DNA from 3 places in the Lactobacillus sp. M0396 genome. Region 2 is predicted to be linked to each of the others. Evidence: predicted binding sites of a transcription regulator. Region 2 holds the regulator's gene; each other region holds the start of a gene.
The links. The regulator LexA, encoded in region 2, represses DNA repair genes until DNA is damaged. The targets are predictions, from matches to a motif close to CNAACANNTGTTNG.

Region 1: a site for LexA is predicted at 3,742-3,755, ahead of H3T43_RS08755 (ABC transporter substrate binding protein). Genes of this name have one in related genera too.
Region 3: a site for LexA is predicted at 4,465-4,478, ahead of xerS (tyrosine recombinase XerS). Genes of this name have one in related genera too.

The regions. Positions count from the first base shown of each region.
Region 1 covers NZ_JACFQE010000008.1:32,765-39,097, reverse strand. The annotation lists gene H3T43_RS08770 (ABC transporter ATP-binding protein) at 1-259, opposite strand, end outside; gene H3T43_RS08765 (ABC transporter permease) at 237-1,151, opposite strand; gene H3T43_RS08760 (ABC transporter substrate-binding protein) at 1,185-2,153, opposite strand; gene H3T43_RS08755 (ABC transporter substrate binding protein) at 2,629-3,552, opposite strand; gene H3T43_RS08750 (hypothetical protein) at 4,107-4,388, shown strand; gene H3T43_RS08745 (aldo/keto reductase family oxidoreductase) at 4,449-5,390, opposite strand; gene H3T43_RS08740 (L-lactate dehydrogenase) at 5,576-6,333, shown strand, end outside.
Region 2 covers NZ_JACFQE010000001.1:302,057-308,389, reverse strand. The annotation lists gene trmD (tRNA (guanosine(37)-N1)-methyltransferase TrmD) at 1-351, shown strand, start outside; gene rplS (50S ribosomal protein L19) at 469-816, shown strand; gene H3T43_RS01455 (nucleoside phosphorylase) at 918-1,682, shown strand; gene H3T43_RS01450 (hypothetical protein) at 1,908-2,207, opposite strand; gene H3T43_RS01445 (MerR family transcriptional regulator) at 2,268-2,660, shown strand; gene lexA (transcriptional repressor LexA) at 2,679-3,302, opposite strand; gene H3T43_RS01435 (DUF896 domain-containing protein) at 3,444-3,692, shown strand; gene H3T43_RS01430 (YneF family protein) at 3,762-3,977, shown strand; gene H3T43_RS01425 (ABC transporter ATP-binding protein) at 4,049-5,815, shown strand; gene H3T43_RS01420 (ABC transporter ATP-binding protein) at 5,805-6,333, shown strand, end outside.
Region 3 covers NZ_JACFQE010000001.1:114,899-121,231, forward strand. The annotation lists gene parC (DNA topoisomerase IV subunit A) at 1-659, shown strand, start outside; gene H3T43_RS00550 (LysR family transcriptional regulator) at 800-1,735, shown strand; gene H3T43_RS00555 (manganese-dependent inorganic pyrophosphatase) at 1,865-2,794, shown strand; gene H3T43_RS00560 (helix-turn-helix domain-containing protein) at 2,836-3,195, opposite strand; gene xerS (tyrosine recombinase XerS) at 4,538-5,626, shown strand; gene H3T43_RS00570 (NUDIX hydrolase N-terminal domain-containing protein) at 5,642-6,280, opposite strand; gene H3T43_RS00575 (DegV family protein) at 6,333-6,333, opposite strand, start outside.

The DNA of each region.
Region 1 (6,333 bases), on a different contig from region 2:
GACTAATATTTTTTGCTCGTTTAGTAACAGGCATTTTTGTAATATCGGTACCTTTTAAAATAATCTGACCCTCTTGAATAGGCAGTGTACCAGCAATACTATTGAGCAGGGTAGACTTACCCGCTCCGTTACTACCAATGATAGTCACAAAATCCCCGGCTTCTAAATTAAGGTCAATTCCGCGTAAAACTCGGTTTTCATTGACAGTTCCTTGTTCAAAAGTTTGATGTAAATTTTTAATCTTTAGTACTTCTGGCATTTTGCTTTCCTCCTTTAAGATTGCGTGGCAAGTGGAAATTCGGCAAAGTTAAGCACACAACTAAAACTAAAGCTGAAGCTAATTTTGCATCAGATGGTTCTACATTCATCTGGAATACCAGGGCTAAAATCAGTCTATAAATGATAGCACCTACAACTAAAGTAAGTAAACGACCGCCAATTGGCAGATTCCTGATAAGTACTTCTGCAATAATAATTGAAGCTAATCCAATAACCAGAGTACCAACACCAGAGTTAAGATCGGCAAAGCCGTTATTTTGTGCTAAAAGTCCACCTGACAGGGCAATGCATCCGTTAGAAATCATATAGCCTAAAATTTTCATTCCTTGAGTTTTGATACCATTTGCGGCACTCATTTGAGGATTGTCGCCTGTAGCTCTCATAGCTAGGCCAATTTCAGTTTTGAAAAAAACAACTAATAATAGTATAACCAAAAGTGCAATTATCAATCCCATCGCAATTACTGCATTGTTACGACTTAATCCCCAATTTTGCGCAATTGTAAAAACTGTATCTTTGCCCAACAATGAAACATTAGCAGCGTTTTGCATTACTCTGGAAGTAATGGAGTACAAGCCAGTCATTGTAATAATTCCTGCTAGTAAGGAAGGAATACGCAATTTGGTGTTCAAAATACCAGTAACTACGCCAGCAATCAAACCGCCAACAAATGCGGCAATAGTTGCTAAAACAGGATTAATTCCCTTAATAATACACATCGTTGCAACGGCTCCCCCTAACGGAAAGCTGCCTTCAGCTGTCATGTCGGCTAGATCTAATATCCGAAAAGTTAAGTAAACACCGATTGCCATTAATGACCAAAGTAATCCTTGAGAAGTAGATGAAAGTAATAACTCCCAAAATGTATTCAACATAACTATTGATTCACGCTGCCTTTCTTTAATTTACTTAGGTGCTTTAATTGAAGCAGGATCAATTCCAAGTGCCTTTGCCATTTTCTTGTTAACCACCAATTTCAAATCAGTTGCCCTTTCAACAGGCATATCTTTAGGTTTAGCTTTACCGTCTAAAATTTTAGCAGCCATTTTACCGGTTTGTTTACCAAGCGCCTCGTAATCTATTCCAATAGAAGCCAAGCCACCAGTTTTAACCTGGTCAGTTGAACCGGCTACCAGTGGGATTTTCTTTTCCTTAACAACTTTACCAATAATTGAGGAAGCAGAAGCAAATGTGTTGTCTGTTGGTACGTAAATTCCTTGTACTTTTCCAGCTAAAGTTTCAGTGACTTGCTGGACATCATTAGTAGTGTTAGCTGTCTTAATTAAAACTTTAACGCCGGCTTTTTTAAGTGCTTTGACAGCTAGATCCGCTTGAATTTTAGAATTGGCCTCACCGGCATTGTACATGATGCCAATTGCTTTAGCTTTAGGCACTATTGATAATAACAATTTTATTTGTTTATCAATTGAAACCATGTCAGTAGTTCCAGTAACATTTCTGCCAGGTTTTGCATCTGAATTTACTAATTTAGCAGCTTTTAGATCAGTCACTGCAGTTACTACAATAGGAATATCTTCAGTAGCATTTGCTACGCTTTGCGCTGCCGGCGTAGCAATTCCTAAAATTAAATCTGATTTTTCATTAACTAGTTTTTCACTCATACTTTTCAGATTGTCTTGGCTATTTTGGGCATTTTGATAATCAATTTTTAGATTCTTGCCTTCAACGTAGCCATTTTCTTTCAAGCCTTCTTTGAAACCTTTGTTAGCCTCATCTAATGAGGGATGCTGCACCACTTGCAATATACCCACATGTTTGACAGTTGCTGTACTTCCTGATTTCTTGTTGCTGCAGCCACTAAGCAGCAACAGACTAGTTAAAGCCATTCCCATAATAATTTTCTTGATTCGCATTTTCGTTCCTCCGTAATCCTGCTGACCGTAAAAAAATATCCACTTATTTCTAAGTGGATATACAAGAATTATTAGTAATAATCATTTGTGATTAGCCACTTAGAAGCTATGTGGCTAACCGCAATTAAAGGACTTTAGCCATCATAGATAAATTCAAAACTTGAGTCTGGTTTGAATTCATCTAGATGAACCCAAACCTTATCTAAAATAGCTAAAGTAATAACGGTTATTCAGTTGTGAGACTCGTATTAGATTACATTTCATAAAACTTTACCTCCAACCTTAATGAGAAGATTATAAAAAACAAAGAAGAAAAAGTCAAGAAATAATAAATTTAGCTTGTAAAAATAATAATATTTATGATCACTTAAAGCAAAGGCAAAATAAAAAGGTCACCCGTTTGAAATAAGCAACAAAGCTTTGCGCTTTCGCTATTTATTTCACTGTTCAGTGGCCTTTTTATATCAACTTAAAATTATTTAGGTGCTTTGATTGATTTAGGATCAATTCCCAGTGCTTTTGCCATGCTCTTATTAACAACTAATTTCATATCATGTGCTCTTTCAACCAGCATGTTAGCTGGCTTAGCTTTTCCAGATAAGATTTTTGCAGCCATTTTGCCAGTTTGTTCTCCTAATAGTTCGTAATCAATTCCGATTGAGGCCAAACCACCTGTTCTAACTTGATCAACGGAACTTGCTACCAGGGGAACTTTCTTTTCTTTGACTACTTTTCCAACTACAGAAGCAGCTGAATCGAAAGTATTATCGGTAGGAACGAAAATACCGTCAACTTTAGACGCAAGCGTTTCAGTTACTTGCTGGACATCATTAGTTGTATTTGCGGTTTTAATCAAAACTTTCACTCCTGCTTTTTTCAGTGCAGCTGTTGCTAAATCGGCCTGTATTTTAGAGTTTGATTCACCAGCGTTGTACATGATACCGATAGTTTTAGCCTTCGGAACAATTGACAGGAGCAGTTTGATCTGGCGTTTAATTGAAACCATATCTGTTGTTCCCGTAATGTTTCTGCCAGGTTTAGCATCTGAATCAACTAGCTTAGCCGCTTTCAAGTCAGTTACAGCAGTAACAACAGTTGGTATTTTTTGGGTCGCATTAGCAACGCTCTGTGCAGCCGGAGTGGCAATACCCAAAATCAAATCTGATTTTTCATTAACCAGTTTTTCACTCATACTTTTCAGATTGTCTTGATTGTTTTGTGCATTCTGGTAGTCAATTTTAAGATTTTTACCCTCAACAAAACCACTTTCTTTTAGTCCCTTTTTAAAACCTTTGTATGCCTTATCTAAAGAAGGGTGCTGCACTACTTGTAAGATACCAACATGTTTAACCTCAGGCACCTTGCTGGCTTTTTTGCTGCTGCACCCTCCCAGTGCCATTAATCCGACAATACTAATTCCTGTGATCAATTTCTTGAAATGCATTTTCTGCCTCCATAAAAAATACCCACTTATTTCTAAGCGGGTACACAAAAATTTTTATTGCCAAAAACGATTGAATGTGGTCAGCCACTTAGAAAGCTATGTGGCTAACCAAACTAAAAGAGTCTTAGCCATCATAGATAAATTCAAACTTGTGTTTAGTTTGAATCCACCTAGATGAACCCAAACTCTTATCTATAGTAGCTAAGATAATAACGATTATTTAGTTGATTTTCTTTTTGACTAAATTGAATCATTACCCTTACCTCCAACTTCAATAACCGAATTATAAAAAAATAAAAAATTAAAGTCAAGGCTTAATTTAATTTTATTGTTGATGAAAGATATTCCGCTAATTTCTGAAACTAGTTTTGCTATCAGTCCCAAGTTAGCAAATGAAATTAATGATATTTAACGTCAAATAATTTAACTCAATTGTCAATCTTTTTAGGAATGATAGGTGTAGTATAATTAAATTGACAGTCATTCTTAAGTAAGAGGAGGAAAAGCCGATGACACGATTGCAAAAAATGGTATTAAAGCCAAAAGAGCAGTTAGTGACACAGCTTTTTTTGTCACTAAAATTAAAGCAGAATTTAACCAGTCTTTCTTATAGTACTCATGATTTAATAAATGCCATGAAAGAAGATGTCCGTGCTCCCTTAAGTGATCAGCAATTAGTAGAAATTTTTGCAGCGCATGATGTGACTTTAAGTCGACGAGTGATTGCTAAATACCGTAAAAAACTCAATATACCTAATAGTTACAGTAGAAAATCCAAGTCAATTGATTAATATTGGCAAAAAAAATCCTAACGTAAAATTGCGTTAGGATTTTTGTGTTATCAGCTAATTTTAAGGCAAATCATTACCAGCAGCTAGATAAATGTCATACCATTCCTGAGCAGTAAGTGAAATATCTGCTCCCTTGGCACTGTCGATGATATGAGCTGGTGTCATCGTACCGATAATAACTTGTGTATTTGCCGGATGCCTTAAAATCCATGCAGCAGCAACAGCATTTTTAGAAACACCTTTTTGCTCAGCTACTTTTTGCAAGGCATCATTAACCTCCGGAAACTTAGGATTTCCAATGAAATTGCCTTCAATTTGACCGTATTGGAAAGGTGACCATGCCTGAACGGTCATATTGTGCAAGCGTGAGTAATCTAAAACGCCACGGTCATGATCAATACTCCGCTCATCCGTCATATTAGTGTGAATATTGAAGTCAATTGGACCAGTATGCATGACACTTAATTGCAGTTGATTAATTAACAGTCTTTGACTAACTCCACTCTGCAGTAAATCGACTTGCATCGGGTTGAAGTTGGAAACGCCAAAGTGACGCACTTTGCCGTCTCTTTGTAATTCATCAAAGGCAGCAGCGATTTCTGCAGGATCCATCAGAGCATCCGGTCTGTGCAACAGCAAACTGTCTAAGTAATCAATTCTCATGCGAGAAAGAATGCCATCCACAGCATTAATCAGATATTTCTTAGAAAAATCATACCTGGTAGTTTTATAATCTAACTCAGGATTTTCATAAATTCCAGTCTTTGATTGAATGTAAAAATCGTCGCGTTTTAAGGTTGATTTTTGTAATGCTTCTCCGAAAATTTCTTCAGATTTACCATGACCATAAACATCAGCTGAATCAATATAGTTAATACCAGTTTCATGGGCAGTTTCTAATGCCTTGACAGCTTCATCAACAGTCAGTTTATTCATGCGCATAATTCCGAGTGCAATGGCTGAACCAGAAAAGTTGGTGTTGCCAATTTTAATTTGTCTCATAATGTACCTCCTTTCTTTAGTATACGCTTTCTTAGAGGCAAAAATTTAAAAACAGGGAGTTTTAATTTATATTTAGCAATAATTGCAAAAACCTAATATTTTTTTAAAAATAATTTTATTTTTATCATTATTTTGTATATAATAGATATTACATAATTTTGAAAAAACAAGTAGGAGGGAAAATTATGAGTAATAAAATAGGAGTTATCGGTGACGGTCACGTTGGCAGTACGGTAGCGCAGCAGTTAATATTAACGGGTTTAGTAGATGACCTCGTTATGATTGATGTTAATGAAGCAAAGGTTAGAGCAGATCAGCTTGATTTTCAAGACGCGATGGCAAATTTGAAGCATCACACTACTATTACGATCAATGATTATTCCGCCCTCAAGGATGCAGACATTGTCATTAGTGCTTTTGGAAATATTGAGTTGGAAGCAGGCGGTGAGCGTTTTGCAGAATTGAATTATAACCGTGAGCGAATTGGAGACATTGCGGAGTCAATCAAGAAGAGTGGCTTCAATGGTATTTTGGTTGCCATTACCAATCCAGTTGACGCAATTACTAATATGTACCAGGAACTAACTGGTTTACCGCGCAAACATGTCATTGGTACCGGTACTCTATTAGATACGGCTCGTATGAAGCGTGCTGTTGGTGAACGGATGAATGTAGATCCTCGTTCAGTTGAAGGTTTTAACTTGGGTGAGCACGGTAATTCACAATTTACTGCTTGGTCAACTGTTAAAGTTTTGGAAAAACCAATTACTGAAGTAGCTGAAGCAAAACATCTTAAGCTTGAAGACTTAAACGATGAAATTAAATTTGGTGGTCAAACAGTTTATAAAGGCAAACAATATACCAACTACGGTATTTCAGCTGCTGTAACTCGTTTGGTAGAAACCATTCAAAGCGATGCTCACACTGAAATGCCAGTTTCAAA
Region 2 (6,333 bases):
TCAATTGGTGATTATGTCTTAACTGGTGGTGAATTACCTGCAATGAGTATGATTGATGCTACTGTTAGATTGATTCCGGGTGTTTTGGGAAATATTGCCTCACCAGTAGAGGAGAGTTTCACTCGTGGTTTGCTGGAATATCCACAATATACCAGACCAGAAGATTTTGAAGGAAAGAAAGTACCTGAAGTATTAACATCTGGAAATCACCAAAAGATTGATGAGTGGCGTCATAAGGAAGCTTTGCGGGCAACCTACTTGTACAGACCGGATTTACTTGAAAATTATAATTTAAGTAAAGAAGAAAAGAGAATGTTGACGGAAATAGAGCAGGAAAAAGATCAAACTTGATTTTAATTGCTATTTTTGCTAATATAATTGAGGTGTAATTTATTTTTGCACTAATAGTTAGGGGTGTTCCGCTGACGTGAATGACGTGAATGAATGCCGGAGAAGGAGAAAATAAAAATGGATCCATTAATTCAAGAATTAACTAAAGAACAATTACGTGACGATATTCCTGACTTCCGTGCAGGAGACACAGTTCGTGTCCACGTGCGTGTTGTCGAAGGTTCACATGAACGTATTCAGATGTTTGAAGGCGTTGTTATTAAGCGTAAGGGCACTGGAATTGGTGCCAGCTATACTGTACGTAAGATGGCATCTGGTGTTGGTGTTGAACGTACTTTTCCAGTAAACGATCCACGTGTTGCCAAGGTTGAAGTATTACGTCACGGGCGTGTACGTCGTGCTAAACTTTACTACTTACGTGATCGTCACGGCAAGTCTGCTAGAATTGCAGAAAAGCGTCGTTAAATTAACGCTTAAGTAAAGGAGAATCATTCCGTAAAGGGATGATTCTCTTTTTTGTTTATGTTAAAATCTTCAGCAAAATATTTTTTATGGAGGGTAGAATTATGAATGAACCATTTTTATTAAATTTTGATACTAGTCCAAAAGCAGTTCTAGAACCAGAGCACGAAAAAGAAATTAATCACTTTCATTTTCAACCTAAATTGCTGTTTGCATTTTTAACTACAGCTGCAATCAACAAATTTTTAGTTGGTCGTCCTCATAAACAAGTGGGATTTTTTGAATGTTTTGAAGGAAAAACTCCCATTTATGAAGTTGATTTAGATGGAGCAAAGTTTACCCTTTGTCAGGCTAAAATGGGGGCCGCGGCCGCTGTGCAACTGTTAGATTGGTTAATAGGCTACGGTGTTAAACAGATTTTAGCAGTTGGCTCAGCAGGTTGTTTGGTTGATTTACCGGAAAATTATTTTCTCGTGCCTATAAAAGCCATAAGAGACGAAGGTACGTCATTTCATTATTTAAATCCAGAGACATTTGTCATGTTAGAATCCGCATTTTTAGACAAAACAAAGAAGCTAATGAACGAAAATGGATTTACGGTTAAAGAAGTAACTACGTGGACTACTGATGGTTTTTTTAGGGAAACTGCCAAGAAAGTAAAACAGGCTAAAGCATTGGGCGCCTCATGTGTTGAAATGGAATGTGCGGCACTCGCTGCTTGTGCACAATTTAGAGGAGTCGACTTTGCACAAATATTATTTACAGCAGATTCTCTTAAAGATGTAGAAAAGCATGAAGAAAGAGGCTGGGGCAGGGATGCTCATGAAGCAGCAATTAATTTAGCTGCCAATATCATTAGTAAAATTTAACCAAGTTTGTGAAAAAATACTTCCGTGGAACCAAAGTGAAACAGCGTTATTATTCACAAGCAAATAACATAAAAGCTTTAGAAATAGCATTTTTAAGTATAAAATCAATGTAAAGATTGTGAATTGATTTAAAGCATTAGTTGTGGAAAGTCAATTTCTTGCCATAATGACAGTATTTTGAGACGTTACGTTTGACTACTAACAGGAATTTTGCTAGGTAAATATCTAAAAATACTTAAAGTTCAAGCAAATCAAAATAATAGTCAAAATTAGTCTGATAAACCAGTGAGACCAAGTGATTTGTCCGTAAAGAAAAATTCCGTTTGCTAGAGCGGTAAGCAAAACTGCTACTAGAAATATAGTAGTTAAAAGTGGTTTTTTTAGAAAACTTCCGGCAATAATGCCTAATGCGGACAAGACGTTGATCATGATTAGCCAAATTGGCAAACTAGTAAAAGATGAAAAGCTGGCGCTAGTCATAAGAACACCATATATAATAGTTAAAGAGATTGTTAGATATGACATTTTTATACCTCCTGCTAAAATTTAATCATCTGGGGTCGACCCTACGTCAAGGAGATAATTATGTATTTGAAAGAATTTATTCAAAAGGAAAATACTACACGTGATACAGTTAGACATTATATCTACTTAAGCTTATTAAATCCTGGTCGTAAGGGAAGAAACTATTGGTTTACTGAAGACGAAACTGATATTTTTGAAGCAATTAAAGAGTTCCAAGACTTAGGTTTTTCGCTTCAAGAAATAAAGGACATAAAAAAACTACACGATGAATCGTGTAGTACTGAAAAGCAGCGTAAACAGAACTTAAAGTTAATTAAGGATAAAATCGCTGTTATAAATGCAAAAATAAACAAATTAAAAATGCAGGAAAAAGTCCTGGAAGAAGTAAAAGAAACTATGGAGAAAAAAGCATTATTGAAACTCGTAAAAAATAATTTTTATTTATCCCAATAATGCTATAAAGTTCTTTTGTTAAATAATAGTGTTACGGTACAGTCCAACTACTTTACCTAAAATGTGGACGCTTGACAATATGATCGGTGCCATCGTATCATTTTCAGGCTGTAAACGATAGTGACCTTTTTCCTTGTAAAATCGTTTTACAGTTGCTTCATTTTCATCTGTCATTGCTACTACAATTTCACCGTTAATAGCTGAAGATTGTTTGCGGACAATTACATTATCTCCGTTTAAAATACCAGCATTAATCATACTTTCTCCATGTACTCTCAACATAAAGAGATCGCCAGCATCGTTTGCTAAATCAGGAGGCAAAGGGAAATAGTCTTCTATGTCTTCAACAGCTAAAATAGGTTGACCAGCAGTCACATCACCAACAACTGGAATTTCTTTTGGTTGGACGCCAATTGCTTTTTTCCCTTCATCGGTTATTTCTAATGCTCTTGGTTTTGTAGCATCCTTTATTATTAAGCCCTTGTTTTCAAGCCTTGATAAATGGCCGTGTACAGTAGAAGTGGAAGATAAATCTACAGCATGACATATTTCACGCACAGTTGGAGGAAAGCCCCTGTCTTCAACCGTTTCATATATATAGCGTAAAATTTGTAACTGCTTATTGTTTTGTTTTGTAGTCATAGTTATCTCCAGTATTATAAACGTCTTTAATACTTTTAATTCTAGCAGATAATTTGGTATAGTACAAACAAGCGTTCTGAAAATTTTAAACTTTTTTTATTACAAATAATAATGTAGACTTTTTTAAGAGAGGTGCTAAAAATGAATGAAGATCTTGAGAAAAAACTAATAAATCGAATAAATGAACTTTATCATAAAAAGGAATCTGTTGGACTAACAGAAGGCGAGGAAATAGAACGAAAGAAATTACATCAGGAATTTATTAAGAACTTCAGAGCAGGCTTTAAACAAGATGTAGAGAATTTAGTGATAATTGATAAAAATGGCAAAGAAATTACTTCTGAAAAAGCGAAAAAAGCTCAAAGAAAAAAAGGTTTAAGAAAAGATTAACTTTGATCTTTAATTTTACTGTATTTTTAGGTAAGATATACCTATTGGACAAATTGAGGTGATTATTTTATGAACTTAGGATTAGCGATTTTTCTGATTGTTATAGCATTAATATTAGGACTTGTAGGAGGCTTTTATGGTGCAAGAGCATATATGAAAAAATATTTTAAGGATAATCCGCCAATCAGTGAAGATATGATTGTTGCCATGATGTCTCAAATGGGCCAAAAGCCTTCAGCTAAGAAGGTAAACCAAGTGATGAACATGATGAAGCACCAAAAATAAAAACTTACTAGATTGAAATAGTGTGGCGGAGAATAAACTCTCCGCTTTTTTACTGAATTTTTAGGTGAATAATGGGTATATTTTTTAAATTAGGTTGGTTTTTTAAAAAAGAAAAAAAGCGTTACCTAATTGGTATTACGTTTTTGGCACTTACTTCAGTTGTGAACTTGGTGCCACCGAGAATCTTAGGTCTAATGGCTGATCAATTAGATGAAGGACATATTAGTTGGCAAGAATATGGTCTTCTAATTTTGGCAATTGTTTTAGCAGCCCTGTTGCTGTATGGCTTTCGCTATTTTTGGCGTAGTCAGATTTGGGGTGGTGCAGCAGAACTGGAACTACAGTTAAGATCGAAACTATTCCGTCATTTCATGGCTATGGATCGCACTTTTTATCAACGTCACAGAACAGGTGATTTGATGGCTCACGCTACAAATGATGTTTCGGCCGTTCAGGAAGTTGCCGGTGAAGGCGTTTTAACACTCGTTGACTCACTAATAATGAGTGTATCTACCATGGTGGCCATGATTGCTTTTGTTGATTGGCGTTTAACACTTGTGGCTCTTTTGCCGTTACCATTTTTGGCTTGGGGAGCATGGAAATTAGGAGACAGGCTACATGATGCATTTGATAAGTCCCAAGCAGCTTTTTCCAGGTTAAACAATAAAACTCAGGAATCAGTTTCAGGTATCAAGGTTTTGAAAACATTTGGTCAGGGTAAAGAAGATACTGCTGCTTTTGACCAAATGATAGATGACACTATTAAAATCAATAAAAAAGTTTTTAAATGGGACTCTATGTTTGATCCTTTAGGCACATTGCTTATTGGTTTGACATATACAATAACTATTATTTACGGTGGGATGCTTGTTTTTAACAAAGCACTCACTATTGGCCAGTTAGTTTCGTTTATTGCATACATTGGTAATATGGTCTGGCCTATGTTTGCCATCGGATATCTTTTTAATATTTTAGAGCGTGGAAGCGCAAGTTACGATCGTATTGAAAAGCTGCTGGAAGAAAAGTCTGAAATTACGGATAAATATGCTGATCAAAAATTATCTGCCAAAGATATAGCGGGCGATCTTATTTATCATGTTAAATATTTTGCATATCCAGATGAACCGAAAGTTCAAGTGCTGAATAATATCGACTTTACGTTAAAAACAGGTCAAACTCTGGGTCTTGTGGGTAAAGTAGGAGCTGGTAAAACTACTATAATACAGCTTTTACTTAGGGAATTTGATAAGTATGATGGTCACATTACGTTAAATGGACATGATATCAGAGAGATTCCCCTTAATGTTTTATTACGCCAAATATCATATGTACCTCAAGACAATTACCTATTTTCAACCAGTATCCAAAAGAATATCGCTTTTTCAAAAGCAGACAGTAATGAAAGTGCTATTGTTTCTGCAGCAAAGAAAAGTGATCTGCACAATGATATTTTACAGATGCCAGGTGGTTACAATACTTTGGTGGGTGAAAATGGCGTTTCACTTTCCGGAGGACAAAAACAACGTATGTCTATTGCCAGAGCGCTACTTAAACAAAGCCAAATCTTAGTTTTAGATGATGCATTGTCAGCAGTAGATGCCAGGACTGAAATGGCTATTTTACGCTCTCTAAGAAAGGAACGTAAGGGAAAAACAACATTAATTGCTACGCATAGACTTACATCGGTAATGAATGCTGATTTAATTTTAGTCCTAAAAAATGGTCGGATTGTTGAACGAGGAACTCATGACCAGCTGCTGAAATTAAATGGTTGGTATGCTGATATGTGGCAAAGACAAGAATTAGAAGACAAGGTAGGTGACTCCAATGGACGATGAAAATTCATTCCAATCAGTCTGGTCTCAAGAAATTCCTGTAAAAGAGCAACTTAGCATTTTTAAGCGCTTGCTGCGTTTTGTGATGCATTTTAAAAATGAAATGATCATTGCAGGTATTGGTGCTTTTTTAGTAAGTGTAATTAACGTTTTACTGCCATATGGTTTACAGTATTTTTTAGATAATTTTTTGAGTAAAGCTGATGTTACAACACAAATAATTTTATTCGCTGGTTTTCTTTACGCATTTGGTTCCATTGTCAAAGGAATTTTGCAGTTTACCTACGAGTACTTTTTTGCTTTAGGATCAGAAAAATCGCTTGAAGGCTTGCGTTCTGAACTTTATAAAAAGTTGCATACATTAGGAATGCGATACTTTGATCAAACTCCAGCTGGTTCAATAGTCTCAAGAGTAACAAATGATACTATGACTTTGAGCAATTTTTTGACTGTATTATCAAGCGTAGTAATTTCATTTTTCTCAATTATTTCGGCTATGGTAGCGATGTTTTCTACCAATG
Region 3 (6,333 bases), 190 kb from region 2:
AACAATTAAACCAAAAACTAAACTTTTTAATTGCAACTAATGATGGTTATATAAAACAATTGGAACTATGTAATCTCCAGCCTACTAGAACTTACCGTTCACGCGCAATTACTGCAATGAAAATGAAAAAAACAGACAGTAAGGTTGTTCGTGTTGATTTAGTAAAACCTGAAAGTAATAAAGAGATTATTTTATTTACGCATAAAGCTTATGCTGTCCGCTATGATTTGACTGAAATTCCTGCATCTGGTGCCAAATCATTTGGAGTCAAATCTGTGAATTTAAAGGATGAAGACTATGTAGTTTCGTATATAGTCATAAATCCTGATTATCTTAATTTAATTCGCATAGGTATTATTACACAAAGAGGAGCTTTTAAGCAGTTTAGGGCTGGGCTAGTCAATAAAGTATCCCGTGCCAAACGAGGAGTATTAGTTTTAAGGGAACTTAAAACTAAGCCGCACCGTGTTGCTGCTGTTACTTCGTATGGCCAAGACCATACCCTGCTGATAACAACAACAAGCAGCCGGCATGTAAAGATTTCGACTTGCGATTATCCTTTGGGTGACAGATATTCTAATGGTTCTTTTGTATTAGATACGACAAGTGACGGTCATCCAGTTAATATAAAATTGGGAAGGCCTTTAAGAGCAGAATAAATTTTTATTTATTTAATGATATTAATAATTTATGGAATGGCTTCAAAAGATTTAAATATTACTTTGACACAAAAGGGTTTTTGATTGATAATAGCATATAAATAGAGCCATATTATTATTAAGATAGAAGGAATAATCTTATGCCTAAAACAGATACAATACTCTCAACCAAATCCCTACATTATTTTTTGCAATTAATTGATACCATGAACTACACTCAAGCTGCTCAAATCCTTGGTATTACTCAACCGGCTTTAACTCAGCAGATAAAGAAAATTGAACATGCAATCGGAACACCTTTGTTTGGACAAATGGGGAAAAAGCTTTATTTGACTGAAGCTGGTAAGCAGTTGCAAACGGGGGCAATTAAGCTACTCGGGACTATTAACTCTGTTGTTAGCGATATACAAGAGTTTACTCAGGCTGACAAAGGCAATATCGCAATTGGTGTTTTAGAAAGCGTCAATTCTGATCTTCTTAGAAAATTTTTGGTTGAATTTAATAAAAACTATCCCAATATAACTATCAGTGTTTCTTATTTCAATCGTAAAGATCTTTGGTATAATCTTGATAATAATTTGGTTGATTTAGCAATGCTTTATCTTCCCGAAACTACTAAAAAGAGTCAGACGAATTTACAAAATCAATACGAATTAATGAAAGTTACTCAAGACAAATTAACTATCTTAACTCACGATAGAAATGTTGAAGCAGGGAAGTCCTATCCAGTTTCTAAGTTTTTAGGAAAAAAATGGGTTCTTTATCCAGATAGCTTTTATTTAACTCAGATACTTAAAGGCAAGCTCGGCAGTAAGGTGAATGCAAGAAATGGTCTGAACGTTCCTTTAACTTTTACTTCTACCAAGGAGATGGTTGAGACAGCGCAGGACACTGGCTATGATACAATTGTAAGTGACTCTTATTACCGCCTAAATCAAAGTGAAATTAATTTGGTACCTGTATTTTTAAAAGGCATTAAAAAGTTCACAATTTCACTTATTTATCGAAAGGGTAAAAAAGAAGTCCCACGTATACAAAACTTTTTGAAAGAATTTAAAAAGTTTTTGGAAGACTGATGTTGCCACATAATCTTGTAAGTTCTTTTGAAGTAAGACAAAAATTTATAATTTGTTCTGTCAAGAATAGCCTTTATTAGGTAAACTAATTATATAAGTAAAATTTTAAAAAGAAAAAGAGGAAATCTAATGGAAAAAGAATTGGTCTTTGGTCACCAAAATCCTGACACAGATGCAATTGGTACAGCGATAGCTTATTCATATTTGCAGAATAAGCTGGGTTACAACACAGAGGCGGTTGCTTTAGGCGAACCTAATGATGAAACAGCTTTTGCATTAAAGAAGTTTGGTTTTGAAGCGCCAAGAGTGATCAAAACAGCAGCAAATGAAGTTAAAGAAGTAATGCTTGTTGATCATAATGAACCACAGCAAAGTGTATCAGACATTGATCAGGTTACTGTAACTCATGTTGTTGATCACCACAGAATTATGAATTTCAACACCAGTATGCCTTTATTTTATCTTGCTGAACCGGTAGGTTGTACTAGTACAATTATGTTTGGTCTCTATAAGCATTTTAAAGTTGAAATTCCTAAGAATATTGCTGGTATTATGCTTTCTGCCATTATTTCTGACACATTATTGCTAAAATCACCAACAACTACTGATAGAGATAAAAAAGCCGTTAAAGAACTTGCCGAAATTGCTGGCGTAGATTACGAAAAATATGGCTTGGATGAATTAAAAGCTGGAACTAATATAGCAAGTAAATCAGAAGAAGAACTAATCGATTTAGATGCCAAATCATTTGAATTAAATGGCAAGAATGTACGGGTAGCTCAAATTAATGTGGTTGACTTGCCAGAAGCATTAGAACGCAAAGAAGCCTTCCTGAAAACTATGAAAGATTCAGCAAATTCAGAGGGCTATGATTTGTTTATGCTGCTTATAACTAATGTACTCGATTCAGACTCAACTGCATTAGTTATAGGTTCAAACGAAGCTTTGGCTTCGTTTGAAAAGGCATTTGGGGAAGTTAAAGATTCAGAAATCAGCTTACCTGGTGTTGTTTCAAGGAAAAAACAGGTTGTTCCACCGTTAACTGAAGCATTTAAGTAATTTAAAAAGCACGAAATAGATTTAACTATTTCGTGCTTTTTTTAATCTTTGTTAATTTCCTTGGCCAAAATAATGAATGATTTACATACTCTTTCAGCTTTGTCAGGTGACATTTTTCTAAGTTCATTAAGAACCTTCTTAATAAATACAGGAGTATTATCTTGATGATTTTCTACTTTAACTTCCTTAAAGCGGTAAGCATTCATGATAATATCTGGTGTAGTGGTATTTAAAGCTCTGGCAATTGAATCGAGCTTTTGAATACTAATGTTTTGATTTTTTGTTCTTTCCAAACGAGAAATAAAGTTAACCGATAAGTCACTTAGTTCAGCGAGATCCTCCTGGGTCAACTTTTGTTCGCGCCGCCTACGGCATATTTCTTTTCCTAAATTTATACTCATGGAATAAATTCAACCCTTTCAAAAAATAATTCCATATTCTATAATAACAGATTAATTATAGAAATAAACAATAAAACAAAAATAATAATGAATAAAACACTTGCTTTTGGCAAAATTATACTCAAACTAAATGTTTTAAACTATACCCCACATAGTATTGTAAGCTATTTTTTGGAAAAATAAAATAAAAAAGCACCAATTAATTAAACTTAAAGTGAAAAAGGAAAGAGTGGCAAATATTATATCAAAGTATGGATTCGCTTGCTAGAGGGGCAAGGAGAAAAGCGCTTAAGTGAAAAATCAAAATCCAATTGTTTTTATATATTTATCTATTATAGAAAACGCTTTTATTTATATTTTTACACTTATAACGTAAAAAGTTTAAATAAATCAAATAATATGAAGAAAATGGTTTAGTAATTATTTAATTTACAAATTTCACAAACAATAAGTATTATTTTACCTAATGTAAGATACAATTTTTAGTTCAAAAGCAAATTTATGACAATCTAAATAAAAATTAGTTTTACCAATATTACTAATATAATCTAATTAGAGATATACTTTGATGAAAATAGAGTAGTATCAGAATGTCAGAAATACTTCTTTCATTGATTTTGCTTCGTATAATATATATTATGTAAAGTAAAACAAAAAAATTGAAAGAGAGCTTATGAGATTGAGACTGCATTTGACTTAAACAAAATAATTTTACTTTGAGATTGTCACAGGTCAATTCAGAGCTCGTTAAAATCAAAATGAATGCATAATTTATCAATTGGTCATCGAGTTGCCTCTGAGTCTCATCAGAAATGACTTGAATTTTTATTAATAAAAGTGTTTTGTTAATTAATATTGAAAGTCTATAAAATTGCGTTGATATATTTTAATTAAGTTAATTAAGAATTGCTTTGATAACAGTTGAGTAATAATGGTTAAAATCTCAATTTTAAGTATAAAAAGTCTGCTCACATAATTTTTTTCAACTTCTAAACGTGCTAACTATTAAAGAATTTTATAGTTGCTTTCATTAAAACTATAATTTTAATGAAAGATATTAAAACAATAAACAAGTTTAGTTATTTTGTATTCGTTGAATGTTTTTTAGCAAAGCTGAATATGATTTTTTAGATTAATTTCAATTAAAGGCGAAATTTCAATTCAAACTTTTAAAAGATTTATCTTTAAAATACCAAAGCAGTATTTTGTTTCATTAAATGTAATTTTCGCCTTTCCCTCTCCTCTATTCCATAATAAGTATACACGACACAAACATACATTCTAGTTTTGTTTTATAATGAATTATATAACTTAATATTTGAAGCTAGGAGAAATTTATTACGTGGAAACAAAGAAATATTTAGATCTAATTGATGAAGAATTAAATAAAATGCCTGATTTTGTTAAAGAATACAATTTTGGCACAAGTCACTCTTTAGCTACATCCTATCAGTATCTAACAGAAATCAGAAGATTTTTTGACTGGCTCCGTCATGAAGGCATTTCAAAAGCTGAAAATAACAAAAGTATTGAAACTCAAACTTTAGCTCACCTGCAACGCAATGACATTATGCTTTACATTAATTATTTAGGTCATACTAAGAATAAGCAAGGCAACTTGAATTCGCCTACAACAATAAATCGGTCTATTAATGCCTTGAGATCCCTTTTTAAGTTTTTAACCATTACTGCTGATAATATAAATGGCAAACCGTACTTTGAACGCAATGTTATGCTCAAAATTGATTCTCTTAATAATACGGAAACTTTAAACTATCGAGCCCATGTTCTTGAATCGCACATGTACACAGGAAAATTAAAATACCAGTTTTTGGATTTTATTGAAAATAATTATGAATTTAAATGCAATAAACATGCTTTACCAGGATTTAAAGCAAATAAAGAACGCGATATGGCAATTATTGCTTTAATTTTAGGAACTGGAATAAGAGTTTCTGAATGTGCAGGAATTGATTTGCCAGACATTAATTTTAAAAAGGCCACATTGGACGTAACCCGCAAAGGTGGCCAACGAGACAGCGTGCCAATTGCTGAATGGACGTTGGTTTACATCAGAGAGTATAAGAAAATAAGAAAGCAACGTTATTTGGCAGTCAAAAGCGATTCAGCATTTTTCCTGACTCGCTGGCATAATAAAACACGTCGGATCACTACTAGCGCTATCGAGAAAATGGTCAATAAATATTCAGCTGCTTTTGGGCACCCCCTCACTCCTCATAAATTACGTCACACAGTGGCTTCTGAACTATATGGTGTAACCAAAGACCAAGTGTTGGTGGCTCAGCAACTGGGCCAAAAAGGAACTTCAGCAACCGATTTATATACTCATGTTGATCAAAAAAAGCAACGTGCTGCTTTAAATGAGATCTCAAAAGCAGATAAAAAGAACAGTGATCACAAACAGGCTTGATGCAGAGCCTGTTTTTTATTCAAATTTTGTTTGCCAGTTAGGATTTTGATTCGCTTCAAAACACATTTTTATTTCTGCTAAAGAATTTCGTGGCAATGACAAAGGTGGTAAATTATCGAGTTCAAAAAATGAACATTTATCAGTCTCGGTATTTTTTGAAAATTTCCCACCCAAGTCTTTACATAAAAAGATGACATTACAAACATTAATAGCTCTTTTAATTCGCTTTTTACCATAAATATTAGTTGAATGGTTATTCACTGCAATAATTTGTTCAACTTCAATTTTATGCCCAGATTCCTCTTCGGCTTCTTTTATACAATTTTCTTTAACAGTTATATTAGGTTCACACCAACCACCAGGCATTGACCATAAATTATCTGTAGTCTCTTTAACCAGTAAGATTTTTTGTTTACTAAAAATTGCAGCTCGAGTAGAAACTTTAGGTGTCTGGTACCCATCATCACTACTGAACAAGCCTTTAACAACATTTATTGATAGTCCAGTTTTTGCTGCCATCATTTCGGTAGCAATCTTTCTTACTTGTTCGTAGCGCTCCCGATCAAAACGATCATAACCATATTCTATACCGTTTTGAGCAATACTCTGTAACTCTACAGCCCATTTTGTTATTTGATCCATTTGCTTTTTCATAAATATCCTCATACTTCTGTAACAAAAAAAGCAATCTTACAAAAGGTTGCTTT